4 regions of the Pantoea sp. PA1 genome follow, and region 2 is predicted to be linked to each of the others. Evidence: riboswitches for the same ligand, from Rfam matches in the RefSeq annotation. Region 2 holds a riboswitch; each other region holds the start of a gene.
The links. A riboswitch is a leader RNA that binds a small molecule or an ion and turns the genes downstream of it on or off. The one in region 2 is predicted to bind thiamine pyrophosphate.

Region 1: linked by a shared signal. The riboswitch ahead of thiC (phosphomethylpyrimidine synthase ThiC) and the one ahead of tenA (thiaminase II) in region 2 are both predicted to bind thiamine pyrophosphate.
Region 3: linked by a shared signal. The riboswitch ahead of AC1V0D_RS15280 (FAD-dependent oxidoreductase) and the one ahead of tenA (thiaminase II) in region 2 are both predicted to bind thiamine pyrophosphate.
Region 4: linked by a shared signal. The riboswitch ahead of thiB (thiamine ABC transporter substrate binding subunit) and the one ahead of tenA (thiaminase II) in region 2 are both predicted to bind thiamine pyrophosphate.

Annotation. Positions count from the first base shown of each region.
Region 1 covers NZ_JBXGEE010000011.1:14,313-21,643, reverse strand. Annotated here, with positions in the region: gene AC1V0D_RS21770 (YjaG family protein) at 179-769, opposite strand; gene nfi (deoxyribonuclease V) at 833-1,501, opposite strand; gene hemE (uroporphyrinogen decarboxylase) at 1,504-2,571, opposite strand; gene nudC (NAD(+) diphosphatase) at 2,612-3,382, opposite strand; gene AC1V0D_RS21750 (Rsd/AlgQ family anti-sigma factor) at 3,472-3,978, shown strand; TPP riboswitch at 4,132-4,232, shown strand; gene thiC (phosphomethylpyrimidine synthase ThiC) at 4,320-6,242, shown strand; gene thiE (thiamine phosphate synthase) at 6,245-6,871, shown strand; gene AC1V0D_RS21735 (aminotransferase-like domain-containing protein) at 7,065-7,331, opposite strand, start outside.
Region 2 covers NZ_JBXGEE010000003.1:106,808-114,138, reverse strand. Annotated here, with positions in the region: gene ascF (PTS cellobiose/arbutin/salicin transporter subunit IIBC) at 1-55, shown strand, start outside; gene AC1V0D_RS13990 (6-phospho-beta-glucosidase) at 92-1,522, shown strand; TPP riboswitch at 1,629-1,731, shown strand; gene tenA (thiaminase II) at 1,802-2,503, shown strand; gene AC1V0D_RS13980 (ABC transporter ATP-binding protein) at 2,500-3,240, shown strand; gene AC1V0D_RS13975 (ABC transporter permease) at 3,237-3,995, shown strand; gene AC1V0D_RS13970 (ABC transporter substrate-binding protein) at 4,020-4,955, shown strand; gene AC1V0D_RS13965 (sensor domain-containing phosphodiesterase) at 4,992-6,764, opposite strand; gene AC1V0D_RS13960 (FAD-dependent oxidoreductase) at 6,911-7,331, opposite strand, start outside.
Region 3 covers NZ_JBXGEE010000003.1:383,412-390,742, forward strand. Annotated here, with positions in the region: gene AC1V0D_RS15265 (HesA/MoeB/ThiF family protein) at 1-630, opposite strand, end outside; gene AC1V0D_RS15270 (thiazole synthase) at 640-1,398, opposite strand; gene thiS (sulfur carrier protein ThiS) at 1,401-1,598, opposite strand; gene AC1V0D_RS15280 (FAD-dependent oxidoreductase) at 1,588-2,571, opposite strand; TPP riboswitch at 2,656-2,776, opposite strand; gene AC1V0D_RS15285 (ArsR/SmtB family transcription factor) at 2,884-3,201, opposite strand; gene AC1V0D_RS15290 (alkene reductase) at 3,218-4,336, opposite strand; gene AC1V0D_RS15295 (P-loop NTPase family protein) at 4,554-5,108, shown strand; gene AC1V0D_RS15300 (GFA family protein) at 5,151-5,588, opposite strand; gene AC1V0D_RS15305 (LysE family translocator) at 5,730-6,359, opposite strand; gene AC1V0D_RS15310 (methionine synthase) at 6,666-7,331, opposite strand, start outside.
Region 4 covers NZ_JBXGEE010000002.1:432,165-439,495, forward strand. Annotated here, with positions in the region: gene thiQ (thiamine ABC transporter ATP-binding protein ThiQ) at 1-424, opposite strand, end outside; gene thiP (thiamine/thiamine pyrophosphate ABC transporter permease ThiP) at 411-2,018, opposite strand; gene thiB (thiamine ABC transporter substrate binding subunit) at 1,994-2,980, opposite strand; TPP riboswitch at 3,027-3,129, opposite strand; gene sgrR (HTH-type transcriptional regulator SgrR) at 3,165-4,826, opposite strand; gene AC1V0D_RS12790 (MFS transporter) at 5,082-6,260, shown strand; gene leuD (3-isopropylmalate dehydratase small subunit) at 6,527-7,132, opposite strand; gene leuC (3-isopropylmalate dehydratase large subunit) at 7,136-7,331, opposite strand, start outside.

The sequences.
Region 1 (7,331 bases), on a different contig from region 2:
TAAAGTGTATTTATCGCTTGCTAAGCAACGAGTGCGAGGGAAAAGCCATATTCTGGCACTCTTCTGCCTGCACGCACCGATAGCCACAATTTTCAGCCCCCCAAATGTAGACCAGAGAGGGGGCCAATGTGAAGCCTCCAGGCGCGCTAATTCGGGCCTGAAGTCACGTTTTATCGCCTTACTGCTGGAAATTTATACCGATGTTACTTATTCCCGCTTCACGCAGGTCAGATCGCAGACCTTTAATCAATTCAAGGTCGCGCTCTTCACACTCCGCCAGCAGGCGGAAAATCTCCCACTGGAGGTCCCACTCATCGATGATAGCCGGGTTTTCACGCAGCTCCTCATCGGTCATTTCGCGTCCAGCCTGCGTCATTTCCAGCATGGCAACCGTTGTAATGGATGTCCTGCTGACTTCAATCGCATGCTCCAGCGTTTCACCACTCAGCTGGGCATGTAACACTTCGCTCAGGGCCACGCAGGCATCGATAGCCGGATAGACGCCATAGACCTCAAACGCATCGCCATCGGGAATGGCAGCCTCAAGCTTTTCCAGCTGGCTGTCGAAGTTAATCTTCGCATCTTTAACCGTCAGGTTTTCCCAGATCAGATCAAGGATGCGGCGATAGAGTGCCGGATCGGCAAATTCAGTCTGCTCGCAGAATGCGCGATAGTTGGGGTACATACGCTCGCACAGGCAGGCCATAAACGTCAGATGCTGCCAGCTTTCCAGCTTCGCCAGACGCAGATGAACGGGATTTTGTAACATAAAGGTGGCTCTTATTCGTTTCGCTGGCCGCAGTGTAACTGCAAAAGCGCAGCACAAACAGTGTTAAAGCGCGTTTTGCCAGCGCTGGAAAGCGGAACGGTTCGACGCCACTGCATCGGCCCAGCGGGTCGGTTCCGGCAAACGGTAACCGCGCGTACAGTTTTCGACCCACTGCAGCGCAGTATCCAGGCTGACACGGTGGCCGGTGGCGACGAACAGCGGGTTGCAGCGTTGCTTGCTGCGCCATACCCAGCCAATCTGCTCACCTTTGTCGATCAGCGGCTGGCGGCTGCCCGGCTGCGCATCCAGATCGGCAAAACGACCACACAGCCGGCTTTTCGCGACCCCGATAGTAGGCACATCCACCAGCAGACCAAAATGCGAGGCAACGCCGAGCCGTCTGGGATGCGAAATCCCGTGTCCATCCACAAACAGCAGGTCCGGCTTCTGCTCCAGCATCTCCCAGGCGGCCATCAGGGCCGGATATTCCCGGAAGGAGAGAAAGCCCGGGATATAGGGCATCGTCGTCTCAATACGCGCGATGCGATGCTCCACCAGCCGAAGCGATGGGTACTCCAGGATTACCATCGCTGCGCGTGTGATCGTGCCTTCCTGCTCAAAACCTACGTCGGCCCCGCCGATATAGCGAGGCGGTAACACATCAAAATCATCGTCACGCACCACGTCAGCGGCGCGTTGTAACTGCTCAGCGCGAAGTGCGGCAATATCCATGATTACTCCTGATGCCAGGGACGTGATAAACGATGCACAGCATCAACAAAGACACCGGCATTTTCCGGCGGCACATCCAGATGAATGCCGTGCCCCAGATTAAAGACATGGCCGGTGCCGGAACCAAAGCGCTCCAGAATACCGGCCACTTCCTGCTCAATACGCTCAGGTGCCGCATAGAGCATAGAGGGGTCCATATTACCCTGCAGCGCGACTTTATCGCCCACGCGACGGCGCGCATCATCAATGTCGGTGGTCCAGTCGAGACCCAGCGCATCACAGCCGGTGGCGGCCATCGCTTCCAGCCACTGTCCGCCGCCTTTGGTGAACAGCGTCACCGGCACGCGGCGGCCATCATTTTCACGCAGCAGGCCATCAACAATTTTGTGCATGTAGTGAAGGGAAAATTCGCGGTAGTCACGGCCGGTCAGCACGCCGCCCCAGGTATCGAAGACCATCACCGACTGGGCACCTGCGCGAATCTGCGCATTGAGATAGAGAATGACGCTGTCAGCCAGCTTATCCAGCATCGCATGCAGCGTAGCAGGCTCGGCATACATCATCTTTTTGATTCGGGTAAACGCTTTGCTGCTGCCGCCTTCCACCATGTAGGTGGCCAGCGTCCATGGACTGCCGGAGAAGCCGATCAGTGGCACCTCGCCATTGAGATTGCGGCGGATGGTGCGAACCGCGTTCATCACATAGCCCAGCTCCATCTCCGGATCGGGCACCGGCAAGCGATCAACGTCAGCGCGGCAGGTTACAGGGTTTGAGAAACGCGGGCCTTCGCCGGTTTCAAAATAGAGTCCCAGTCCCATCGCATCCGGAATCGTCAGGATGTCACTGAAGAGGATGGCGGCATCCAGCGGAAAACGACGCAGCGGCTGCAGGGTGACTTCACAGGCCAGCTCGGCGTTTTTACACAGCGACATAAAATCACCCGCCTGGGCGCGTGTCGCTTTGTATTCCGGCAAATAGCGCCCGGCTTGTCGCATCATCCATACCGGCGTGACATCCACCGGCTGACGTAACAGGGCACGCAAATAACGATCGTTCTTCAGTTCACTCATCTCAACACTCTCTCAATAACAGGCGTGTAGTGTAGCACTTTCACACTTCAGCGCGGCACAGGGCGACAGTATCTTCAATCAGGCGGCGTGCCACGGTGCCGGGTGGAGGCAGCAGGGGAAGGTCATCAAAACGGAACCAGGCCGCATCCAGCAGCTCTTTGCCATCATGCTGCAGATCGCCGCTGTCATACTCCGCCATGAAGGCGGTCATCAGGGATTGCGGAAAGGGCCACGGCTGAGAGGTCACATAGCGCACGTTTTTGACGCGGATGTTGCTCTCCTCCATCACTTCGCGGGCTACGGCCTGCTCCAGCGTCTCACCGACCTCCACAAAGCCGGCCAGCACGGTATAGACCTTGTTGCGATGGCGGGCATGATTTGCCAGCAGGATTTCATCACCGCGACGGATAGCCACGATGATGCAGGGGGCGATTTGCGGATAGTAACGCTCACGGCAATGACTGCACAGGCAGGCAAATTCATGCCTGCTGTGATGCATTTCATGGCCGCAGTAGCCGCACCAGCGATGAGAGCGGTAAAACTCCGCCAGCTGCACCCCCCGCCCCGCCAGCTGAAACAGTCCGACATCCTGATCGATCAACTGCCGCACGGAGAACATATCGGCAGAGCGTGACGCACAAATCAGCCAGACATTTTCGCCCTGCCACTCTCCGATAAGGCGTGCTTTACTGCCAGTCAGACCAAAATTTTCGGCGTTTCCGTGGGGTAAATCACCTTGTGGCAACCAAAGTTTCTGTTCATGGCTGACAATCCACCATCCAGCGTCTACGCTTGAGATTTCGCATTGCATTTATTTCGTCATCCTTAGCGTCAAATCGTACGCTGAAGCCCTGATGTTAAGTGTGTTGATAAACAACTATAACTCACATGGAGTCAGATATGCTTAACCAGTTAAACGTCCTGGCTGAACGCGTAGGTGGCAGTAATGAGCTGGTCGATTCCTGGCTCGAAGCCCGTCGCCAGCTGCTGGTGACCTATTATCATCTGGTCGGCCTGAAGCCCAACAAAGAAGCCCTGACCCGTCTCGATGAGCAGGCGCTGGACAACTTCTGTCACAGCCTGGTCGATTATCTTTCGGCCGGTCACTTCAGTATTTATGAACGTGTTATCAGTGAAATGAACGGTGACAGCCCGATGATTGCGGCTGCGCAGATCTATCCGCCACTGGAAGCCAACACCGAGCGGCTGATGCAGCTCTATGATGGTCACCTGCAACAGGCGATAGACGATGAAAACTGCATGACTTTCCAGCAGGCGCTTTCAGAAGTGGGCGAAGTGCTGGAGTCGCGCTTCACGCTGGAAGATAAGCTGATCCAGCTGGCATGGGATAATCAGCTGGCTACCCCGCCGGTTGCCAATGACAGTCAGATTGCCCGTCCCGCTTAACCGGTATCACCACCAAAAGGGTTGAGATTATCCACTCGCCCTTTTATGCTGAAGAGGTTCCGAGGCCACTACGCCGACGAACCTTTTTTATTTTTTGCTGTGAAAAACACGATTTTTACGCCCGATCTGCCGGTCAGATTGGTGTGTAGAAAGCGCTTCTTGTCGGAGTGCCCAGCCGGGCTGAGACCGTTAATTCGGGATCCGCGGAACCTGATCAGGTTAGAACCTGCGAAGGGAACAAGAGTAAATTTTTACGGTATGCCAGCATTCTTATGCTGCCGATACCGCTACTCCTTCCGAACTCCGGACAAGCATCGTTCCCCATGAACAGGAAGATTGCTATGTCTGACCCAAAAATGACCCGTCGTGAACAACGTGCCCAGGCGCAGGAATTTATCGATTCCCTGCAAAGCGGCAGTGCATTTCCCCAGTCCCGTCGCATCTGGATAACCGGCAGCCGTGACGATATTCGCGTTCCGATGCGCGAGATCACACTAAGCCCGACCCACACCGGTGGCAGCAAAGCGCAGCCGACCTATGAGCCAAACGAAGCGGTGCCGGTTTACGACACGGCAGGTGCCTATGGCGATCCCGCAGCACAGATCGATGTTCATCGCGGCCTGGAAAAACTGCGCGCCCGCTGGATAGCGGAACGCGATGACAGCGAATACCTGCCACAAAACAGTTCCGGCTACACCCAGCAACGGCTGGCTGATGAGGGGCTGGACCATCTGCGCTTCGATCACTTACCGACGCCGCGCCGGGCCTGTGCAGGCCGCCGCGTCACCCAGCTGCATTATGCCCGCCAGGGGATCATCACCCCGGAAATGGAGTTTATTGCGCTGCGGGAAAATATGGGCCGTGAACGGATGCGCAGTGAAGTGCTGCTGCAACAGCATCCGGGCCACAGTTTTGGCGCGCATCTGCCAGCCAGCATCACACCGGAGTTTGTGCGGCAGGAGGTGGCAGCCGGACGGGCCATCATCCCTGCCAATATCAATCACCCGGAATCGGAGCCGATGATTATCGGCCGCAACTTTCTGGTTAAGGTGAATGCCAATATCGGTAACTCGGCGGTCACCTCCTCCATTGAAGAGGAAGTGGAAAAACTGGTCTGGTCGACGCGCTGGGGTGCCGATACGGTGATGGATCTCTCTACCGGCCGCTATATTCATGAAACGCGCGAGTGGATTCTGCGGAACAGCCCGGTCCCCATCGGCACAGTGCCGATCTATCAGGCGCTGGAAAAAGTGAACGGCGTGGCCGAGGCGCTGAACTGGGACGTTTTCCGCGACACGCTGCTTGAGCAGGCGGAACAGGGGGTGGATTACTTCACGATACACGCTGGCGTCCTGCTGCGTTATGTCCCGATGACGGCGAAGCGGCTGACCGGGATCGTGTCGCGCGGCGGATCGATCATGGCGAAATGGTGCCTGTCGCATCATCAGGAGAACTTCCTTTATCAGCATTTCCGGGAGATTTGTGAAATCTGCGCCGCTTACGATGTGTCACTGTCGCTGGGCGATGGTCTGCGGCCGGGTTCGATTCAGGATGCGAACGATGAGGCCCAGTTCGCTGAGCTGCGTACCCTGGGCGAACTGACGCGTATTGCCTGGGAATATGATGTACAGGTGATGATTGAAGGGCCGGGCCATGTGCCAATGCATATGATCCGCCGCAACATGACCGAACAGCTCGACCTGTGCGATGAAGCCCCCTTCTACACCCTCGGCCCGCTGACCACCGACATCGCACCGGGCTATGACCACTTTACCTCCGGAATCGGGGCCGCCATGATTGGCTGGTTTGGCTGCGCCATGCTCTGTTACGTCACACCTAAAGAGCATCTGGGGCTGCCGAACAAAGAGGATGTCAAACAGGGGCTGATCACCTACAAAATCGCGGCACATGCTGCTGACCTGGCTAAAGGCCATCCCGCCGCGCAGATCCGCGATAACGCCATGTCCAAAGCGCGCTTTGAATTCCGCTGGGAAGATCAGTTCAACCTGGCTTTAGACCCTCATACCGCCCGCGCCATGCATGATGAAACCCTGCCGCAGGAGTCAGGCAAAGTGGCCCATTTCTGTTCAATGTGCGGCCCTAAATTCTGCTCAATGAAGATTTCTCAGGAGGTGCGCGAGTTTGCGGCACGCCAGGATAGCCGCGCTGAACCGGTGGAAGTGGGCATGGCCCGGATGTCAGAGCATTTCCGCAGCCGCGGGGGTGAGCTTTATCACTCTGCCGATGTTATTGAGGAGGAGTAACCATGTCTGCCTTTCCTGCTACCGCCCCGCGCCTGGGGCTCTATCCGGTGGTTGACAGCCCCGCCTGGATTGAACGCCTGCTGACGGCGGGCGTGCGCACATTGCAGCTGCGCATAAAAGATCAGCCTGATGAGATTGCCGAACCCGCGATTGCTCAGGCGATAGCGCTGGGCAAACGCTACGATGCGCGCCTGTTTATCAACGATTACTGGGAGCTGGCGATCAGACATGACGCCTATGGTGTGCATCTGGGTCAGGAAGATCTGGATGTTGCCGATCTCGCCCGGATTCGCCAGGCAGGATTGCGGCTCGGGATCTCCACCCATGATGATACCGAGCTGGATCGTGCCCTGGCGATCCAGCCCTCTTACATTGCGCTGGGACATATCTTCCCGACGCAGACCAAAGCGATGCCTTCTGCGCCTCAGGGCGTGGAACAACTGAAGCGACATCTGGCACGCCTGACGCACATCCCCACCGTGGCGATTGGCGGTATCTCGATTGCCCGGGCACCGGAAGTCCTGGCAACCGGCGTGGGCAGCATTGCTGTGGTGAGTGCGATTACCCAGGCAGATGACTGGCGTGAAGCCACGCGCACCCTGCTGGCGCTGGCAGAGCCTCACGGATAGCGATTTCCGGAACCTGTCCCGCATCCTGGCGGCAAATGCGGTAACGTCCACCACTTTCCGGGAAAGCGGCGCGCAGAAGCAGAGGCTGACGGTGGCACCTCCTGAACCGGTACTTTAACGTGGCCTTCGTCAGGTGAAGGTTATCTGACCAGGGCCGGTTCCCTCCTCTTGCCGGCCCTGCTTCTTCTTCGGGTTAAGCGACATCGGGAGCGGAAGCAGACGTCTCATGCTGACAGGAGAGCATGGCGCGTTCCACGGCCGCACCCAGCCGTGCCAGCGCCTGTTCCGTCTGATCGGTGATGGGCAGCGCAAAGTTCAGACGCAGACAGTTGCGATATTTCCCCGATGCTGAAAAGAGTGAGCCGACGGCAATCTGGATTTTTGACTCGCGCAGTTCGCGGTTAAGCCGGACGGCGTCAAACGCTTCAGGAAGTTCTATCCACATCATAAAACCGCCCTG
Region 2 (7,331 bases):
CACGACACAACCGGCAGCCGTACCCGAACGCGTCAACGCCATTAACAGCCACTAAAGGAAAGGGTCTTACCGACCCGGAAAAGAGGAATGCATGTCTGAATCAAGGTTTCCGCAAGGGTTTTTATGGGGCGGTGCACTGGCCGCCAACCAGAGCGAAGGCGGTTTTCGCGAAGGCGGAAAAGGGTTAACCACCGTCGATATGATCCCGCATGGCCCGCATCGGATGCCGGTCAAACTCGGTCTTGAAAAACGGTTTGCGCTTCGCGACGACGAGTTCTACCCGAGCCATAATGCGATCGATTTTTATCATCGTTACCGGGAGGACATCGCGCTGATGGCGGAGATGGGGTTCAGCGTGTTCCGCACCTCGATTGCCTGGAGCCGTCTCTATCCCAACGGCGATGAGCTGACACCTTGCCCGGAAGGCATTGCTTTTTACCGTTCGGTGTTTGAAGAGTGCCGGAAACATCAGATCGAACCGCTGGTCACCCTCTGCCATTTCGATGTGCCGATGCATCTGGTGACGGAGTATGGCTCGTGGCGTAACCGTAAAATGATCGACTTTTTTGCCCGCTATGCCCGCAGCTGTTTCGAGGCGTTTGATGGTCTGGTGAAGTACTGGCTGACCTTCAACGAGATTAATATCCTGCTCCACAGCCCCTTCTCCGGTGCCGGACTGGTGTTTGAACCAGACGAAAATCCGGAGCAGGTGAAATATCAGGCGGCGCATCATGAACTGGTCGCCAGCGCGCAGGTGACCCGCATTGCGCATGAGGTCAATCCGGCTAACCAGGTTGGCTGCATGCTGGCGGGCGGCAACTTCTACCCCTGGTCGAGTAAACCGGAGGATGTCTGGGCCGCGCTGGAGAAAGATCGTGAAAACCTCTTCTTTATCGATGTGCAGGCACGCGGCGCCTATCCCGCCTACGCGGCCCGGCTGTTTCGGGAGAAAGGCGTAACGCTGAAGATCGAGGAGGGTGACGCGGAAATTCTGAAAAACAGCGTCGATTTTGTTTCGTTCAGCTACTACGCCTCACGCTGCGCCTCGGCGGAGATGAACGAGCAGAACAGCAGCGCCGCCAATGTGGTGAAGTCTTTGACGAATCCCCATGTGCCGCGCAGTGAATGGGGCTGGGGCATCGATCCACTCGGATTACGGATCACCATGAACATGATGTATGACCGCTATCAGAAGCCGCTTTTCCTGGTCGAAAATGGTCTGGGCGCACGCGATGAACCCGATGCCAGTGGCGAAATCCATGACGACTACCGCATCAGCTATCTGCGTGAACACATCCGCGCTATGGGTGACGCGATTGAAGATGGCGTGCCGGTCATGGGCTACACCAGCTGGGGCTGCATCGATCTGGTGGCGGCCTCAACCGGTGAGATGAGTAAGCGCTACGGTTTTGTCTATGTTGACCGTGACGATCTCGGGCGTGGTACGCTGGCCCGCACGCGTAAGAAGTCATTCTGGTGGTATAAGAAGGTCATTGCCAGCAACGGAGCCGATCTTGAGTGACAACGTCACTTATTGAGTGTTGTGTCTGCGGTGATACGCCTGTCAGCGACGCCGCAGGTTTGCAGTCAACCTGCCGTTGTACTCTGCCGGTAATTATCGTATAACCGATGTCTCCGAGGGGTGTCCTGTTATGGGCTGAGATGGCGTAAGCCGAACCCTTTGAACCTGATCTGGGTCATGCCAGCGAAGGGACGGGTCGGCAGATATTTCTGCGTCATCTCCTGCATCACTCCCTGTTCCAGCCCGTATGCCCGGATCTCCATTGTGACAGGAGATCTGATGACACATCCGCTTTTCGAAACCGGCTTTTACGGTCGTCTGCGTCAGCAGGCTGACCCTCACTGGTACGCCTATGTGGCACATGACTTTGTACAGCAGCTCGGTCAGGGTACGCTGCCCCCCGCCGCGTTTCGCCATTATCTCACCCAGGATTATCTGTTTCTGCTGCACTTCGCCCGCGCCTGGGGCCTGCTGATAAGCAAGCTCTCCGCACCGGACGCCCTGCGCAGCGCGACGGCGTCGCTCAACGCCATCGTCAGCGAACTGCCGCTGCATCTGGACTACTGCCAGCAGTGGGGCATCAGCGAAGCGGCAATGGCGAGCGAACCGGAGGCGGTGGAAACGCTCAACTACACCCGCTATGTGCTGGATGTGGGGCACAGCGGCGATGCGCTGGAGTTGCTGACCGCGCTGATGCCCTGTGTCGCCGGGTACGCTGAAACGGGTCTGACCCTGCTACAGGATCCTGCAACCCGCTTCAGCGATAATCCTTATGCGGCGTGGATAGAAAACTACGGCGATGAGTCCTATCTGAACGGCGTTCGCAACGCCCTTTCGCTGTTTGAAACCCTGGCGGGCGAGCGTGCGGCTGAGCAGCGTTTTGCCTCACTGGCGCAGATTTTTACTACCGCCACACGGCTGGAATCCGCGTTCTGGCAGATGGGACTGAATCATGCGGCCAGTCTGCAGGTCCGCCCATGATTGCGTCAGCCTGTTCGGCGCCGCCTGGTATCGCAATCCGTCAGCTGTCACTCAGGTTGGGTCAGCAGCAGCTCTTCAGCCAGCTCACTCTGGAGATCGCGGGTGGCCAGTTTACAGCGTTGCTGGGGGCGAGCGGCGTGGGTAAAAGCAGTCTGATGCGGGTGATTGCCGGTCTGTTACCGCCTTCCTCCGGCCAGGTCAGCGGCAGTGATGGCCTGCCGCTGACCGGACGCATCGCCTGGATGGGACAACAGGACTTGCTCTATCCGTGGCTGACAGTGGAGCAGAACGTTTGTCTGGCCAGCCGCCTGAACGGGGAGAAGCCGGATCGTGAGCGGGCACAGCACCTGCTGGCGCGTGTCGGTCTGAGTCGTTATGCCACCGCACGGCCCGCGACGCTCTCCGGCGGGATGCGTCAGCGCGCCGCACTGGCTCGCACCCTCTATACCCGCCAGCCCGTGGTGCTGATGGACGAACCCTTCTCTGCGCTGGATGCCCTGACCCGCAGTCAGATTCAGACGCTGGCCGCGGAAGTGCTGGCCGGGCACACCGTGTTGCTGATAACGCATGATGCCGCAGAAGCCTGTCGATTGAGTCATCATCTGCTGGTGATCGGCCCGACGGGTATCGAAGCCTCTCCCTCCCTCCAGGGGCAGCCTCCACGGGCGGCAGAGGATGTCAGCGTCATCCGGAGTCAGGCTGCCCTGCTGAATCAGCTGAGCAGGTTAGCCGGATGACGTCAGAACAACGATCTGGCGGACTACGCCGTGGTGTGACGCTTTTTACAGGCCTCATCGGATTGTGGTGGCTCATTTCCCTTTCCGTACCCGCTTTTTTGCTGCCCTCCCCCCCGGCGGTCGCCACCGCGCTCTGGCAGAACGCCCGCTATCTCAGCCAGCACAGCCTCATCACCCTGACGGAGATCCTCAGCGGCATGGCACTGGGCGTGCTGCTGGGCGCCCTGCTGGCGCTGGGGATGTCCTTTTCACCGCGGTTGCAGCGCTGGATGATGCCGCTGGTGATCACCAGCCAGGCGATCCCGGTGTTTGCGCTGGCGCCCCTGCTGGTGCTCTGGTTCGGCTTCGGGATGAGCGCCAAAGTCGCAATGGCGGTGCTGGTCATCTTTTTCCCGGTGACCTCTGCCTTTTTTGATGGCCTGCGCCGCGTCCCGCCCGGCTATCTCGATCTGGCCCGCACGCTGGGCGCCTCACGCGCGGCTCAGCTGCGTCATGTCAGGCTGCTGGCGGCACTGCCCGCGCTGGGATCCGGTTTACGGATGGCGGCCGCGGTGGCCCCGATTGGCGCCATTATCGGAGAGTGGGTCGGCTCAGCGGAAGGACTGGGCTACGTCATGCTGAATGCCAATGCCCGGATGCAGAGTGATCTCTGCTTTGCCGCCCTGTTCATTCTGGTGCTGATGACGCTGCTGCTGTGGCTGTTCATCGATTTCCTGCTCCGTCGCCTGATTAGCTGGGCCCCCGAAACGGATTAATGACCTTAACTGACGAGAAAAAGTATGACGAAAATACCGCTCTTTACCCTGCTGCTGGGTGCCGCCTTCGCCACCCCCCTTCAGGCAATGGAAAAACTGACGCTGGTGCTCGACTGGTATATCAATCCCGATCACGCGCCGATCGTGGTGGCACAGCAGACCGGCGCCTTTGCCGCAGAGGGGCTGGAGGTCAGCATCATTCCCCCTTCCGACCCGGCGCTGCCGCCGCGCCTGGTGGCCGCAAAGCAGGCAGACTTAGCCATCACTTACCAGCCTCAGCTGCATTTCTTCGCCGACCAGGGCCTGCCCCTGATGCGGGTCGGCACCCTGATCAATACGCCGCTGAATACGCTGATCACACTCGACAGATCGATGAAGAGTCCGGGGGCGTTAAAAGGCAAACGCATCGGCTATTCCGTCAGCGGTATTGAGCAGGCGACGCTGGCGACCATGCTGAGCCATGAAGGAGTAAAGGCCGATCAGGTGACGCTGATTAACGTCAACTTTCAGCTCACCAGCGCCCTGCTGACCGGAAAAGTGGATGCGGTGATCGGTGGCTATCGCAACATCGAAGCGCTGGAGATGAAAGATCAGGGGAAAGATCCGATGGTGTTTAACGTTGAGGATTATGGCGTTCCGGCTTATGACGAGCTGATCATCGTTGCCCATCGGGATGAGGCGCATTCAGAAAAGATCAGAAAATTTCTGCGGGCACTGAAGAAGGGAAATGCGACGTTACAGGCCCAGCCTGAAGCGAGCTGGCAACAGTTTGCCCTCGCCCATCCGGAACTGAATACGTCGTTGAATCACCAGTCATGGATGGCGACGCTGCCGCTGTTCGCCTCCGATCCGGCAAAACTGGATCGCGCACGCTATCAGGCTTATGAACAATTTCTCTTCGATAACCAGCTGATTAAACGCATGACCCCGGTTGATCGCTACGCCACTGACAGCGAATAAGAGACCGGCCCGCAGCGTGCGCCGCGGGCCGATTTCCTAGCGGACCTTCTGATAGAGCCAGTGTTCGATGTCACTGGCGGGCAGCGGTTTTGAGAAGAAGTAACCCTGAATTTCGTCACAGCCGTAACTTTTCAGCAGTGCCAGCGTCGACTCGGTCTCTACCCCTTCCGCCAGAACGGTGTAGTTGAGCTCTTTCAGCATCTGAATAATGCACCTGACGATGATTTTAGATGCCTCATCCTCACCCATGCGCGAGATCAGGGAGCGATCGATTTTGATCACATCCAGCGGGATATCTTGCAGGTAGCTGATGTTGCTGTAGCCTACGCCGAAATCATCCAGTGAAATGACAAAGCCGTGCGATTTCAGTGCCTCCAGCCCCTTGATCCCCACATCGCTTTTGGTGATCAGTTCATTCTCAAGACATTCAATACCCATAATCGAGGCCGGGAGCTGCGCGGCCGTCAATTTCGCCAGCAGGTTGTCGGCAAAATCTGCTTTTGAGAAATCACGTTCACTGACGTTAATGGAGACCGGAATCAGATCGTATTCGCGATTCCAGCGCGCCAGTTGCTCTATCGTGTGATCGATGACCCAGTTGGTGAGGTCGGAAATCAGATTCGTTTTACCCGCTAACGGAATAAATTCTGAAGGAAAAAGTTCACCCCGCTCAGGGTGATTCCAGCGGATGAGTGCCTCCAGCCCGACGGTTTTGCCGGTTCTCAGGCAGACTTTGGGCTGCCAGGCGAGATAAAGCTCTTCATTTTTATGCAGCGCCTGCGCCAGATCGTTCATGATCATAAAGTCATCGGTGCGACGTGTATCGTAGCTCTCATCAAACACCATTGCGCTGATGTTCTCATCAACCGCTTCGTGCAGCGCGCTCACTGCCTGACGCACCGTTTCATTGGCATCCATCTGCGACGGCACAAATTCGGTTTCGCCGGTGTGAACATCCAGATCGAGCGTAATGTTCTCGGCCAGGTCGGCCTTGAGGCCTGTGAACAGGTCAACCATATTCTGCGCAGTATAGCGACCAGACCAGGGCTGAATAATGGCAAAGCGGCCCGGTGCAAAGCTGTAGAGCGTTTCGTTTTCAGTCAGATTGAGCCGGTGAGCGACATCTTCTGCCATCTGCTTCAGCAGTTTCTCCATCGGTGCGATCCCGACGGCACGTGAAAGCTCATACGCGCGAATAATGTCGATGCAGTCGATCAGGATCAGACGAAAGCGGCTGTGCGGTGCGGTCAGGGTCAGCTGCTGAATATCGCGCAGCAGGCGTGGACGATTCGGCAGATGCGTGATGACATCGGCAAAGCCCGCATTGTTCCAGGCATCCAGAAACGAGGTGACCAGCGTTGCCAGTGAGCGCAGAACCGTCAGTTTCTCGTCGGTAAAGGGGTGAGGCTCGGTATCCGTGACGCAGAGGGTTCCCAGTACCGAACCTTCAAGATTCTGCAGCGAGACACCGGCGTAGAAACGGATATGCGGATCGCCCTCTACAAACGGGTGGGTGACGAAGCGCTCATCCAGCAGGGTGTCGACCACCACCAGATGGCCTTCGCCATCAATCACATGGCGGCAAAGTGACTCATCCCGGGTCGATTGCTGAAGATCGAAGTTGCGAGAGGCTTTAATATACTGATTATGGTCGTCAATAATCGAAATGAAGCTGCCTGAGATACCCAGGACCTCACTGGCAAGATTCACAAATCTCTCCAGCACCTCATCCCGGGTTTCATCCGGTGACAGCAGTGCCTTAATAGCACTCAGTCGTTTTACGTCACTGCCATTTTGCTCGTTATGCACGAAACCTCTCCTATGCAGGCGCAAAATTCGAAATAATTTCGCTGCTTAATGCTCAATTAGCGCCCAATTATCAGATAAATAGCGGCTCAATCTGACAGTAATTCCACAGCGAAACAGTGTCGCATGATATCTGAACGCTGTCGAAATCATTTATTGTCCTTACCACGTGCAACCTGCGGCGATTCCGGCCGGAACCCGAGTCCGATGAGGCGACCGGCCATAAACTTCAGAAAGGGCAGCCGACCGATCATCCCGGGGATGCGACTGCTACCACCGGTTTTCTTTTTGCTCTTTTTGCGGCTCATTTTGATCTGCAAAAACTGCGTGGCAACGGTAGGAAACTGACGGCGCTTCTGCACTTTTTCCAGGTCGCGCAGCTGCAGCTCACCGGCTTTAAGCGGCGCAGTCAGAATATTCGCCGTCGCCACCGCATCCTGAATCGCCAGATTCACACCCACCCCGCCTATGGGCGACATTGCATGCGCCGCATCGCCAATGCAGAGCACGCCAGGCTTCGCCCACTTATCGAGCCGGTCAATGCGGATAGAGAGCAGCTTAAACGCCGTC
Region 3 (7,331 bases), 280 kb from region 2:
CAGCGGTGAAGGCGTCAGTTTCAGCAATACCGTGAGCACCATCTGTGCCTGCATGGCCCCCAGCGTGGCCACCGCAGGCCCCATAACGCCCGCGGTGTTACAGTCAGCCGATGCAGTGGGCAAGTGCGGAAACAGCGCGCGATAGCCGGGCGCACCGCCGCAGAATCCGCCGACATAGCCTTTACGCCCCAGCACTGAGGCGCAGATCAGCGGCAGGCCGCGCGGATAACAGGCGTCCGAAAGCTGATAGGTAATGGCAAAGTTATCCGCCGCATCCACCACCACATCAATCTCCGCCAGTGCCTGCGGCAGCAGACTGGCGCTCAGTGACTGCGGATGCGCGTCGACTTCACACTCAGGGTTTCGCTGCGCCAGTGCCCGCTGCGCGCAGCGCGCTTTTGGCTGCCCGACATCGTCCACGCCAAACAGCGTCTGCCGGTGAAGGTTGTGCAGTTCAACCCGATCGCCGTCGTAAAGACGAATGAACCCTACCCCGGCACCTGCCAGCAGGGGCAGCAGCGTGGCACTGAGACCGCCCGCGCCCACAACCAGCACCCGCGCCCTGCTCAGTCGCTGCTGCCCCGTATCACCAATTTCCGGTAACATCGTCTGTCGCTGATAACGATCCATTGTCGCTCCTTAACTGAACTGTGCCAGACCAAACAGGGGCGTGGAGGCCGACGCCATATCGCGCTGCTCCATCAGCCCGGCCTGAAACGCCTCATGTCCCCCATGGATCGCGGCGGCAAAGGCACCGGCCATCCGGACCGGATCGCGAGCTTTTGCTACGGCCGTGTTGAGCAACACGCCATCAAAGCCCATCTCCATCGCCTGAGCCGCCTGGCCCGGCGCGCCGATCCCCGCATCAATAATCAGCGGAATATCCTTAAACCAGGCACGCATGGCGCGCAGCCCCTCAATATTGCGCAGTCCCTGGCCGGAGCCAATCGGCGCCCCCCAGGGCATCAGCACTTCACAGCCGGCTTCCAGCAGTTTTTCACCAACAATGAGATCTTCCGTGGTGTAGGGAAACACCTGAAATCCGTCAGCGCAGAGAATGCGGGCGGCTTCCACCAGCGCAAAGGGGTCGGGTTGCAGCGTATCGGCATGACCAATCACCTCCAGCTTGATCCAGGGGGTATCAAACAGTTCACGCGCCATCTGCGCCGTGGTGACCGCCTCCTTTACCGAATGGCAGCCGGCCGTATTCGGCAGAATGCGTTTGTTGAGCTGTTGCAGCAGCGTGCGAAAGGCCGCGCCTTCCTGCCCCTCCCGTCGCAGGCTGACGGTAATGATCTCCGCGCCTGACGCGTCGATCGCCTGATGCAGAATCTCCGGCGAGGGATAACCGGCGGTGCCGAGCAGAAAACGGGATGTCGGTGCAAACTGATAGAACATGATTAACCTCCCTGCATCGGGGACAGAATTTCCAGCTGATTCCCGGCCTCAAGTCGCTGGCTGGCGTACCGGGTGCGCGGCACAAACTCACCGTTCAGGGCGGTGGCGACGGTGCGCGGATCGATCTGCTGCTCCTGCATCAGCTCCGCCAGGGTCGTTGCGTCGGTTTCAATCGCGCGTCCGTTGAGTTCAATTCGCATGGGGTGTCTCCTGAGTCAGTCGCCGCATAAGGTTTTCAGCCATTATCGGGGCCAGTAAAAAGCCGTGTCGGTAGAGGCCGTTGAGCGAGAAGCGGCCATTTTCGTAGCGCACCTCCGGCAGATTCTGCCGGTAAGCAGGACGCAACCCGGTACCGCTCTCGACGATCCGTGCTTCAGCCAGCGCCGGATGCAGGCTGTAAGCGGCGCTCAGCAGCTCCATCATCGCTTTCGCGCTAATCGGGCTGCTGTCATGGCTTTCGACCATGGTGGCACCCAGCATGAAGTGCCCATTGGCACGAGGCACCAGATAGCAGGGAAAGCGCGGATGGAGCAGCCGGACGGGACGGGAGAGGCAAATATCGGGGGTATGGAGGATCACCATTTCGCCGCGCACGGCACGCAACGCGGGCTGCTGATCGGCGGCATGGATGCCGCGACAGTCGATAATCTTTCCGCCGGGCTGACCGCTGTGAAACGGCACGCCCGCTTCTTTGAGCGTATCCTGCAGCTGCTGCAGCGCCCGACGCGGGTCGAGATGCGCTTCCCGGGCGAAGAAAAGGCCGCGAGCGAAGCGGTTTTCCAGCGCCGGTTCAACGTCGCCGGGGGCCACCCACTGATGCTGCTGCGTCATGCTGGCAAAACGCGTCAGCTCACGGCTGTCACGCGGCGGTGCAACCACCAGCGTGCCCTGCTGCACCACACCATCCACACGCTTTGCCCACCAGCCCGCGGCATGCTGGCCCCATTCGATCACCTCTGGCGGTGCACTTTCTGCCTCGCACCAGGGCGCGAGCATGCCGCCCGCCCAGTGCGAGGCTGCCCGGCAGTCAGGCTGAGTAATAATTTCGACAGCTTCTCCCCGTTCCGCCAGCAGGGTGGCGACACAGAGTCCGGCGACACCGCTGCCCAGCACCGACCAGCGGCCCTGGCTGCGTGCTCCGGAAGAAGAGAGATTCAGGATTGAGTGGGTCACATTCGCCTCGTTATCCGTTAACGAAGACCCGTGATACAGAGGGAATAGGCAGAAGCGACGCGAATGCGCTCCTGCGGCAAGTATCTGATGCGATACCCGTCTTCCTACGCCAGTATCAACTGGGTCAGGTTCTAAGGGTCGCTGAGCCGCGCGGGTGCGCTATCAGCCTCTCAGTCTCTCCGGCGAGACTCCCCTGACGGGTTTAGTTGTAAGTGAAGCGAACAGCTTCGTCAAGCAGTGTGCAGGGGCGCGACGCAGAAAGAGAGAAACAAGGAAAGATGTCGTTACCGGATCAGAGGCGCGCGGCGACGTCTATAGCAGCGCCTGCAGGGAGTGCGTCACCGCGTCGGTGACTTCCCGAATACGCGGTTCGGCACGGCGATAGTAGGTCCATTTACCCACTTTGCTGGTTTCCACCAGTCCGGCACCCTGCAGGGCTTTCAGGCATAACGAGGTGGCGGGCTGCGATAAGCCCGCCTTGTTCTGGATGAGACTGGCACAGACGCCATACTGGTCGAAGGGATAGAGCTGGGCATAGCCTGCAAACGCTTCGTCAGGGTTTTTGAGCCACATCAGCACGGCCATTCTGGTGGGATTGGCCAGTAACTTCAGGGCCTCTTCGGGTGACATGCCGCCTCACAAAACATCAGGATGGATAAACAGGGTAGTCAGTATACCCTTTCTCCGTTCCGCCATACAGGGAGGCGTGATCCACAGGATTCAGCGGATTGCCTGCTTTAATCCGCGCGGGCAGATCGGGGTTGGCGATAAAGGTGCGGCCAAAACCAAACAGGTCACCCCAGCCTTTATCCAGCATCCGCTGTGCTTTTTCGGCGGTGTAACGGCCTGAGTAGATAATGGGCGAGCGGAAGGTTTCCCGCAGCGCAATCCGGAAGCTCTCCGGCAGGTCAGGACTGTTATCCCAGTCCGCCTCGGCGATAGAGAGATAACCGATTTCCAGCTCATTGAGCAGCTGCGCGGCGCGGATATAAGTCGCATGCGGATCACTTTCGACCAGGCCCAGATAGACACGATCTTCGTCCGTGCTGCTGAAAAGCGGGGCAAACCGAACGCCGACACGATGACTGCCAAAGACCGAACTTACCGCTTCAACCACTTCACGCAGAAAACGCAGACGATTCTCAGGCGAGCCACCATATTCATCCGTGCGGAAGTTGGTGTGCTCAGAAATAAACTGATTAATCAGATAGCCGTTGGCGGAGTGAAGCTCAACGCCATCGAACCCGGCCGCTTTGGCATTTTCCGCCGCCCGCCGGTAAAGCGCCACAATCTCTTTTACTTCCGCGTTCGTCAGTGCCCGCGGCTCGCTGGGCGCGGTTAACATTCCGGCACCCGGTCCGGTTTCAATAAAGACCCGGACGTTATCGGCGGCTATCGCTGACGGCGCAACCGGGGCCTCTTTTCCTGGCTGAAGCTCATTATGGGACACCCGCCCCACGTGCCAGAGCTGGCAGAAAAGAGTGGCACCTTCCTGATGTACTGCTTCGGTGACTTTTTTCCAGCCCGCAATCTGCGCTTCACTGTGTATCCCCGGCGTCCATGCATAGCCCTGCCCGCGAGGCTCAATCTGGGTGCCTTCAGTGATCATCAGTCCGGCACCGGCGCGCTGGCGATAATATTCCACCATCATCGGACCGGGAACATTGCCTGGCTGCTCACTGCGGCAGCGGGTCAGCGGCGGCAGAACGATGCGGTTACGGAGCTGAAGGTCGCCCAGGCTCAGGGGGGTAAAAAGTGATGGCATGACTAAAAAATCCTCTGGTGTTTGAAGAGGCGACATTATATTTACACATTTAAATTTGTAAATGTGTTTGTGGGATTTTTATTTGTCCTGTGCCCGATTTTATCAGGTTATGAGAGACTTATCGCCAGGCGATGAACCTGTGGGGTAGGATTGCTGTTCCGGATGCAGACGCAATTACCCTCATAGCGCATCTATCGGAATTAACAGGGAGCTATTTGTGAACAGGCTAATCTCGTCAGACGCGCTGGGACCACGCATCTGTATTCTCGGGCCCTCTAACAGCGGAAAATCCACGCTGGCTGAGGCCCTGTCACGCAAAACAGGTCTGCCTGTGGTGCACCTGGATCAGTTGCATCATATTCCAGGCAGTCAGTGGGTGCCCAGGGAGCCGGACGTGTTCCTGCGTTTACACGCCGAAGCAGTCAGTCAGGAGAGATGGATCATGGAAGGCAACTACACCAAGTGTATTGAAGCACGACTCGCCCGGGCAACCGGACTGATTCTTCTGGATGTCAGCGTGCCCTTAGCGCTGCTGCGCTATGTCCGGCGATGCTACTCCTCCACCCCGAGGATCGGGGGACTCAGGACTCACAGAGAGCCGGTAAGCCTGGCGATGATAAACTACATTGCCCGCATCGCCCCTCAGAACCGGAAGCGGCACAGGCAGCTCTATGACTCGCTCACGCTGCCAAAACTGCTGCTCAGTTCTCCTCGCGCCATGAATATCTGCGCGGAAGAGTGGGGACTTCAGCTAAAACACCCTGGAACATAACCAGCCAACGGCCAGGAATGCAGACAGAAACCCTCAGAGAAACTATGGCGATTCATCAGCAAGTTTCAGATGGGTCAACAGCGCCGTCAGCGACGGCACCGGTCCGGCATGGGTGGTTGCTGAGCGGGTCGTGTCCCAGGGCATCGCATCATCAGTGCAGAAGTCGCCGACACACTGCATATCCAACGCCTCATTGAGTAAACCCACCGGAATCCAGACATAAGGCCTGTCCCGCAACGGGTTGGGCACGGTGGAGCCACAGCGGGTGCAGAAATCGTTGCGATAACCGCTGGCTTTTTGCCATGACGCCAGGTGATCTTCTCCGCCAGTCCAGCGGAACTCCCCCGCTTTCACCAGCGTCGCCAGGTTATAACCGGTTCCGCTCTGCTTTCTGCACAGCGAACAGTGACAACGGTAGTAAAGCGTGGGTGGCGCTGCCAGCTCAAAAACCACCGTTTCACACAAGCACGAGCCTTTCATTTCACCGCCTTGTTGATGTAATGAGAGAGGCCACCGCTGCGGATGCCCCCCTGATCGCAGTGACACCCTGGCGAAACCGTTGTTTGCATCAGCACAGGGTGTGCCATTTTCATGCAGAAGTCGCGAACGGCCATCCCCGACTTAGTGGCGACTGAACACCAGTTTCAGCCCCGCCAGCGCAAAGCAGCAGGCTAACAGCGCCTCCAGTCCGCGACGGATGCGGCGATAGAACGCGCTCATCACCGCCGTCGAGAAGAGCAGCGCATATCCGCCGAACACCAGCAGACAGATCGTTGCACAGCCAGCGATGATCAGCGGTACCGTGGAGGCAGCCATATCGGGCTTCAGGGCAAAAGACATGATCGCCACCCAGGTGAGAATCGCCTTGGGATTGCCGACATGCATGAGTATTCCCTGGCGAAACAGTCTGCCCCAGGCGACCCGCTCAGTGCTGGCATCAATGTCTGTCGCTTCCGTGCGGCGCAGGGCCGATTTACCCGCTTTAAATGCCAGCCAGAGCAGATATAACCCGCCGCCAACCTTCAATACAATCAGCAACTTTGCGAAGGTGGCCAGCACCGTCAGCACGCCACAGGCGGCCAGTAGCGCCCAGATCATCGAGCCGCTCACCACACCTGCTGCCAGCGCCAGGGCGGCTCCCCTGCCCTTTTTCATCGCCGTTCCCATTATCGCCATATTGCTGGGACCCGGGCTGGCCGTGGCGACAAAGTAGGTGGTGAAAATCAGGAGTAATTCATGCGAAAGCGCCATAACTGCCTCTGAGATTGATTGTTATCAATCTGTTATATCGGTTGTGGCGAACATTTACCAGTGATGCTGTCGTCCGCCTGATGGGCGGAATCTCATTCAGCGGGGATAAAGATCAGGTCGGATGAGAGTCCGGATGAAATCCGGCAGGTTGAGCGGTTTATATGCGCATTTGTCATCGCGCACGGGCGCAGTGCTGAAGAGGTTTAGCGGGAAATGAGACGGGCAAAAGCAGAATTAAGAGTCAGTCCGGCCGATCGCATTGTGAAAATGAAATCATTCGCCGGACTGAACGGGCTCAGGAAGCGCTTATTTGCCCAGAATTTCTCTGCGGACAATCTCTGCGCCTGCGCTCAACGCGTTGAGCTTGCCATTGGCAACATGACGCGGCAGCGGGATCATGCCGCAGTTGGTCGAAGGGTAGAGATTTTCGGCATCCACAAACTGCAACGCCTTGCGCAGCGTACTGGCGACCTCTTCCGGCGTCTCAATATTATGGGTTGCCACATCAATGGCGCCGACCATCACTTTTTTACCGCGAATCAGCTCGATCAAATCCATCGGCACCCGCGAGTTCTGGCACTCCAGCGAGACGATATCGATCGATGAGCGCTGCAGTTTCGGGAAGACCTCTTCATACTGGCGCCACTCGGTTCCCAGCGTTTTCTTCCAGTCAGTGTTCGCTTTGATGCCATAGCCATAGCAGATATGCACGGCGGTTTCACACTTCAGCCCTTCGACAGCGCGCTCTAGTGCCGCAATGCCCCAGTCGTTGACTTCGTCGAAAAAGACGTTAAAAGCCGGCTCATCAAACTGAATAATATCCACGCCTGCGGCTTCCAGCTCTTTTGCCTCCTGGTTGAGGATTTTTGCAAATTCCCACGCCAGTTTTTCGCGACTTTTGTAGTGGTTGTCGTAAAGGGTATCGATCATGGTCATCGGCCCCGGCAGCGCCCATTTAATCGGACGATCGGT
Region 4 (7,331 bases), on a different contig from region 2:
GGGCCAGCGCCACGCGCTGGCGCTGGCCGCCCGACAGTTCGCCTGGCAGGCGTGACAGCAGATCGCCTAATCCCACCTGTTCAGCCAGCGCAGTCAGCTGCCGCTGCTGTTCCGCGCTGAGTCGTAGCCCCGGGTGCAGCCCCAGCGCCATGTTCTGCTGCACGCTGAGGTGCGGAAACAGGTTGTTCTCCTGAAACAGCATGGAAACCGGTCGTCGGGCCGGGACAGTGTGGGTGTGCTCCTGACCGTCAATCAGCAGGGTGCCCTGATTCACCGGCAGAAAACCGGCAATCAGGCTCAGCAGGGTGCTTTTACCCGCGCCGCTGGGGCCGAGAATCGCGATGCGTTCACCGCGTGTGGCCCTGAAGCTGAAGCGCATCGGCAGATGCTGGTAGAGATAGGTAAGGTTATCAAGAGTCAGCATGGCGGCCCGGTAATTTTTCCATTAGCGTGAACAGCAATAAGCAGAGCAGCAGCAGCAGCAGGGCGGTGACTGCACCATCAGCGCCACGATAGGCGCCTATCTGCTGATAGAGATAGAACGGCAGCGTGCGGAAGTCGGCGCTGCCAAATAGCGCCACCACGCCAAAATCACCAATCGACAGCACGCAGGCAAAGGCCAGCGCCTGGGCCAGCGGACGTTTGAGTGCCCGCAACTCGATCAGCCGCAGCCGGTTCCAGCCCTGAATATCCAGTGAATCGCAGAGTCTGCCGTACCGCTCTGCGGCGTCGCGCATCGGGTTTTCCAGCACTTTCAGCGCATAGGGAATGGCAATCAGCGCATTCGTAAACATTACCAGCCCTTCGGCGGAGTCGGGCAGGCCGATGGTGGCGTTGAACAGCAGGAAAAAGCCGGTGGCGAGCACAATGCCCGGCATCGCCAGAATCAGCATTCCGCTGGTGTCGATAAGCGTGGCCGCCGCCGGATGCTGGCGCAGACGCAGCTCGCGGCTGCTCCAGAGCAGCATCATGGTCAGCACCACGCAGATCAATCCGGCCCCGGTGGCGATGCGTAATGAGGTCAGGGTTGCCCGCCAGAGAGCAGGCTGAGCCAGCGCACCGCGCACGCCGCCATGCAGGCCCTCCACAATCACTGCCGCCAGCGGAGGCAGCAGCAGGAGCAGCGCCAGCAGGATAAGCAGCGCATCGCTGAGCTGTGCGCCCCATGAATCCTGCGGATCGCGCCAGCCCTTCAGCTGACGGGTGCCGGCGGGGATCGCCTTACTGAAGCGCTGGCTGAGCAGCACCAGCGTCAGGCAGCAGCCGAGCTGAATCAGCGCCAGCAGCGCGGCACGGCCCGGATCGTAGTCATAACTCAGCGCCTGGAAAATCGCCAGTTCGAGCGTGGTAGCCTGCGGCCCGCCCCCCAGTGACAGCACGGTGGCAAAGCTGGCAAAGCAGAGCATAAAGATCAGCGCGCCGGTCGGCAGCAACTGACGCCGCAGCCACGGCCACTCCAGCAGGCGAAAATGGTGCCAGCCGCGCAGGTCGAGCTGCGCCGCGAGCTGACGCTGCTCGGCCGGAATGCTCTCCAGCGCCTGCAGCATCAGACGCGTCGCCAGCGGCAGATTAAAGAAGACGTGCGCCAGCAAAATGCCCGGCAGACCATAGGGTGAGAAGTGATAACCGATGCCCAGCAGCTGACAGAGCTGGGCCAGCCAGCCAACGCGGCCATAGACGGTCAGCAGACCAAACACCGCCACCAGTACCGGCAGGACCAGGGTCATGGCACAGAGACGCAGCAGCAGCTGGCGGCCGGGAAAACGGCGCCGATAGAGCGCACGCGCCAGCGGCACGGCAGGCAGCAGGGAGAGCAGGGCGGAGAGCAGCGCCTGACCGAAAGAGAAGCCGATCACATGCCGCAGATACGCATCCTGCAGCACGCTGCGCCACTCCAGGCCTGGCGCGGCCATCCAGAGTGCGCCAAAGGCCAGCAGCGCCACGCCGGTTAGCAGCAGCGTGGCGAGCGAGCCGGGGATCAGCCAGCGCGGCATCAGCGGCTGACGGCGCGTTGCCACTGGCTGATCCAGCCTGAACGCTGTGTGGCCACCTCTTCAGGCGAGAACTGCAGGGCGGTGGACGGCACCGTCAGGCTGGCAAAACCGGCAGGCAGCGGCGTATCGATCACCGGGTACATCCAGTTGCCGGTGGGAATGGTGCGCTGGAACGCAGGCGAGACCATAAACTGCATGAACTGCTGTGCCAGCGCAGGCTGTTTGCTGCTGGCTAACTGTGCGGCCACTTCCACCTGCAGATAGTGTCCTTCGGCAAACGGGGCGGCGGCGTAGTTCTCTTTTTTCTCTTCGATGATGTGGTAAGCCGGAGAGGTGGTGTAACTCAGCACCAGATCGCCTTCGCCCTTCAGGAACAGGCCATAGGCTTCGCTCCAGCCTTTGGTCACCGTTACGGTTTTCTGCGCCAGCTTCTGCCACGCCTGCGGAGCCTGGTCGCCGTAGACCTTCTGCATCCACAGCAGCAGGCCTAAGCCGGGGGTACTGGTACGCGGATCTTCGTAGATCACCCGCCACTTTTCCGGGCTGTCGACCAGATCTTTCAGGCTTTTGGGCGGGTTTTTCAGCCGGGTTTTGTCATAGACAAAGGCGAAGTAGCCATAGTCAAACGGCACAAAGGTGGTGTCGTGCCAGCCGCCAGGCAGGGTAAGTTTTGCGGTGTCGACCTGACTTTCAGCAAACAGACCGGTTTTCTGCGCCGCCTGCACCAGATTGTTATCCAGCCCCAGCACCAGATCCGCTTTGCTGTTTTTGCCTTCCATCCGTACGCGGTTCAGCAGCGAGACGCCATCTTCCAGCGTGACGAATTTCAGCTCACAGTTGCACTGCGCCTCAAAGGCTTTTTTTACCGCCGGGCCAGGGCCCCAGTCGGCAGAGAAGGAGTCGTAGGTGTAGACCGTGAGGACCGGTTTAGCCGCCAGAACGGGGGCGGAGAGTAACAGCAATACCGGCAGAACTTTGTTTAACACTTTGCGCTCCTTCAGGAGAATAGGGGATGAGTCGCAAAGGATCTGAGCACAGCGGCCTCTCAAATCCCTACGTCGGTATTAACCGAATCAGGTTCGACGGGTCTCTCTCAGCTGCTTGCTGGTGGCAGGCGGCACCCCGTTGAGAACGTCACATTCTAGTCATTTCAGCGCCGTGGCGAAAGCGTCACAGTGCCGGTGGCGCAAACCAGGCCGATTTAAAATCAAACCAGCCCAGGGTATTCATCCGCACGCCACGCATGCTGCGCTGGCCCTCCAGCAATAGCCAGTGATGAAACAGCGGATGCAGGCCCGCGTCTTCAACCAGTTGTTTGCTCCACTCGGCCAGCGGCAGCGTTTTCTCGCGCCAGCGGGCCGCGTCACTGTGCCAGTCAATCGGCAGGCAGTGATGCAGCAGCGGGATCTCATACAGCTGGGCAAACAGCGACCAGTTCAGCGGCAGGGTAAAGTTGACGCTGCCGAGCCAGATATCACTCTCCGCGTCGCCCTGATACCAGCTTTCATAACTGATCTCACGGGTTTCCAGGGTGACGCCCTGTTGGGCCAGCAGGGGACGCAGCGCATTGGCGATGCCCTCATGCTCCACGTGCTGACTGTACCAGGTCAGCGTCAGATGGGTCAGGCCGGGCGGCTTTTCGACCGGGGTCAGGTCCCGGCGGTGGTGCCAGCGCGGCAGCAGGCCATAAGCCGGAAACCAGTATCGCTGATAGCCGACGCCCGCGTGGTTGAGCAGGGCGATAGGGTTAAAGAGATAACTGACCCAGCGCCTGACTGCCTCGCTGCGGCCCTGCTCTGAACGCTGGTCAAACAGCAGATAGTAGCAGCCCTCCTCAAGGCGGCTCTCCTCCTGAATCTCATCCGCAGCGTCCCCCTGCAGGCGCACACCGGCATAGACCAGCTCATCGCTGATGTCGGGCAGCACCCAGATAGAGACATCGTCGATCAGGGCGCGAAAACCGAAGTAATCATCAAAGGCTTCAATCTTCAGCTGGCTCTCATGATTGCGGATCACCCGGTAGGGGCCGGTGCCGACTGGCTGGCGGGCAAAATCCTGAATCGTCGGCCACTCGCGCGGCAGGATCATCGCGCTGACGCTGCCCAGCAGCCAGGGCAGGCCGTCGTCGGGCTGGCTCAGATGCACATCCAGCGTCCAGGGGGCGGGTGAGGAGATCTCCGCAATGTGGGAAAAGAGCGGATGAGGGCGCTGACGCTCCAGGGTGGCGATAACATCCGCCATCTCCAGCTCCCGACCGTGATGAAAACGAATGGCCGGACGCAGAAAGAAGCGCCAGTGAAGCGGGGAGGTCTGCTGCCAGTGATGCGCGATATCGGGCTCGATTTCCCCGTTTTCCTCATTTATCCGCGTCAGCCCATTAAAAATCTGCCGGGCAATGTGCGTTTCAGAGCGCCGCAGCGGCGAGCCAGGCAGCAGATTGAGCAGGGGACGATAGTAGAGCACCCGCAGGATATGCTTGCCCTGCCGGAAACTGCGGCCGAGATGCGCACTGATCATCTGCCGCACCTGATCCTTATCGCCCACCAGCTGGACCAGCTGATCGATGCGATCCTGCTCCAGCAGATCTTCGGCACGCTGCTGCTGTAAAGCCAGCCCGGTATAGCAGAACGTCAGATGTGACCGCCTGCCGCGTCCCGCTTCTGCCTGCCAGACCAGCCAGCCTGCCGCCTGCATCCGGTTGAGCAGATTGCGCATGTGGCGGCGCGAGCAGTGTAGCAGGTCAGCCAGTTCGCTGAGGGTAATGGCCTGCGACTGGCCCTGGCAGCTCTGCCACAGGCGAATGAATTGCTGCTTCAGACGTGACGAGGACATAAAAGAGGAACTCCTGCTGAAAAGCGCTCTGTTTTTTCTGCCTCATTTTAAGAGCAAACTTTGCGCTATGGGAAGAGCGGGAGGCATTCAGTCTGGAATGGCGTTCAACCCTGACTTCGCTGTTCAGCGGAGTGCTTTTCTGAGTAGGGTGCATTTACACCGCCAGCAGAGGATCTCTGCTGGCTTTTTTCATCGTGCGCGGTATGGTCTACCCTTCTTTTTTTCCTCTCTGTTTAGCCTCTAAGGGATTTCGCTATGAAATCGCTGTTAACGCGGCAGCGCCGCATCAATCCGGTTTACCTCGCTTTTATGGTTGCCTCGTTCATGCTGGGCGTGGCGGGCGCATTGCAGGCACCGACGCTGAGCCTGTTTCTGACGCGCGAAGTGCAGGCCCGCCCTTTCTGGGTCGGACTGTTTTTTACCATCAATGCTGTGGCAGGTATTCTGGTGAGCATGCTGGTGGCGAAGCGTTCGGACAGCGTGGGGGACCGCCGTAATATCATTCTGTTCTGTTGCCTGATGGCGCTGGTCAATGCGCTGCTGTTTGCCTTCAGTCGCCACTACCTGACGCTGATTACGCTGGGTGTGCTGCTGTCGGCGCTCGCCAGCGTCTCAATGCCTCAGCTCTTTGCGCTGGCCCGGGAATATGCCGATCAGTCGGCGCGTGAAGCGGTCATGTTCAGTTCGGTGATGCGCGCGCAGCTGTCGCTGGCGTGGGTCATCGGGCCACCGCTCTCATTTGCGCTGGCGCTGAACTATGGTTTTGTCACGCTGTTTATGGTGGCCGCCGCGCTGTTTCTGATCTGTATCCTGCTGGTCTGGTTTACCCTGCCGTCAGTGCCCCGTGCGCAGCCGCTGCTGCAAAGCGGCGGTCTGCCGCTAAGCGGCTGGCGCGATCGCGATGTGCGCCTGCTGTTTATCGCGTCGGTGGTGATGTGGACCTGCAATACCATGTATATCATTGATATGCCGCTCTATATCAGTACGACGCTTGGCCTGCCGGAAAAGCTGGCGGGTCTGCTGATGGGCACGGCCGCCGGGCTGGAGATCCCGGTGATGCTGCTGGCCGGGCATTACGCCCGCCGCATGGGCAAGCGCCGGTTAATGCTGGTGGCGGTGGCCGCCGGGGTGCTGTTTTACCTGGGGCTGGTGCTGTTTAACTCCCGCACGTCACTGATGGTATTGCAGCTGTTTAATGCGGTGTTTGTCGGGATTATTGCCGGGATTGGGATGTTGTGGTTCCAGGATCTGATGCCGGGACGGCCTGGCGCCGCAACCACCCTGTTCACCAACTCCATCTCAACCGGCATGATTCTGGCCGGGGTGATTCAGGGTACGCTGAGCGAGCGGCTGGGACATGAGGCGGTCTACTGGCTGGCATTCGCGCTGGCGATTGTGGCGCTGGTGATGTCGGCGCGGGTGCGCGACGTATAAAGAAGAAGGGCGACAGGATGTCGCCCTTTTTTTAACTATTGAGGAATCTGGACCGGTCGCTGTGATAGCGAGCCTGCTCAGGGAACACGGTCAGATCGGAAAGGCGCTTAAGCCAATCCCTGGCCGCTCGGCCCGCGCCGTCCCTGGCGCGGGACGCTTTCCTCCTCTGACCGTGTTCCCTGGCGCGGGACGCTTTCCTCCTCTGACCGTGTTCCCTGCGCGTTAAGCTAAATTGTTGCTGTCAGATTAGCCCTGTCTTAACGCAATCAGCGCAGGAAGGCGGGCTGATTCTGCTCATACTGCGAAATTGACGCTTCATGCTGCAGGGTCAGGCCGATGCTGTCGAGGCCGTTGATCATGCAGTGGCGACGGAAGCTGTCGAGTTCGAACGGGTAGACTTTATCGCCTGCGGTCACCGTCTGCGCTTCCAGATCGACTGTAAAGCTGATGCCTGGCTGAGCCGCAACCAGCCGGAACAGCTCATCCACTTCCTCTTCGCTTAACTTCACCGGCAGCAGCTGATTGTTGAAGCTGTTGCCGTAGAAGATATCGGCGAAGCTTGGCGCAATCACCACGTGAAAACCGAAATCGGTCAGCGCCCAGGGCGCATGTTCACGAGAGGAGCCACAGCCAAAGTTCTCGCGCGCCAGCAGAATGCTGGTGCCTTTAAACTCTGGCTTGTTCAGCACAAAGCTGGGAGTCGGGACCGTGCCGGCGTCATCTTCAAAACGCCAGTCATGGAACAGGTGCTGACCAAAACCGGTGCGGGTCACCTTCTGCAAAAACTGCTTAGGGATGATCGCGTCGGTATCGACGTTTGCGGCGTCCAGCGGCGCGACGATGCCGGTGTGCTGAGTAAATTTATTCGCCATGACTTATGCTCCTGTCGTCAGTTCACGGATGTCGGCAAAGTGGCCGGTGACGGCTGCCGCTGCGGCCATTGCCGGGCTGACCAGATGGGTTCGTCCACCGCGGCCCTGACGACCTTCAAAGTTACGGTTGCTGGTTGACGCGCAACGCTCGCCGGGGTTGAGGCGGTCATTGTTCATCGCCAGACACATGGAGCAGCCT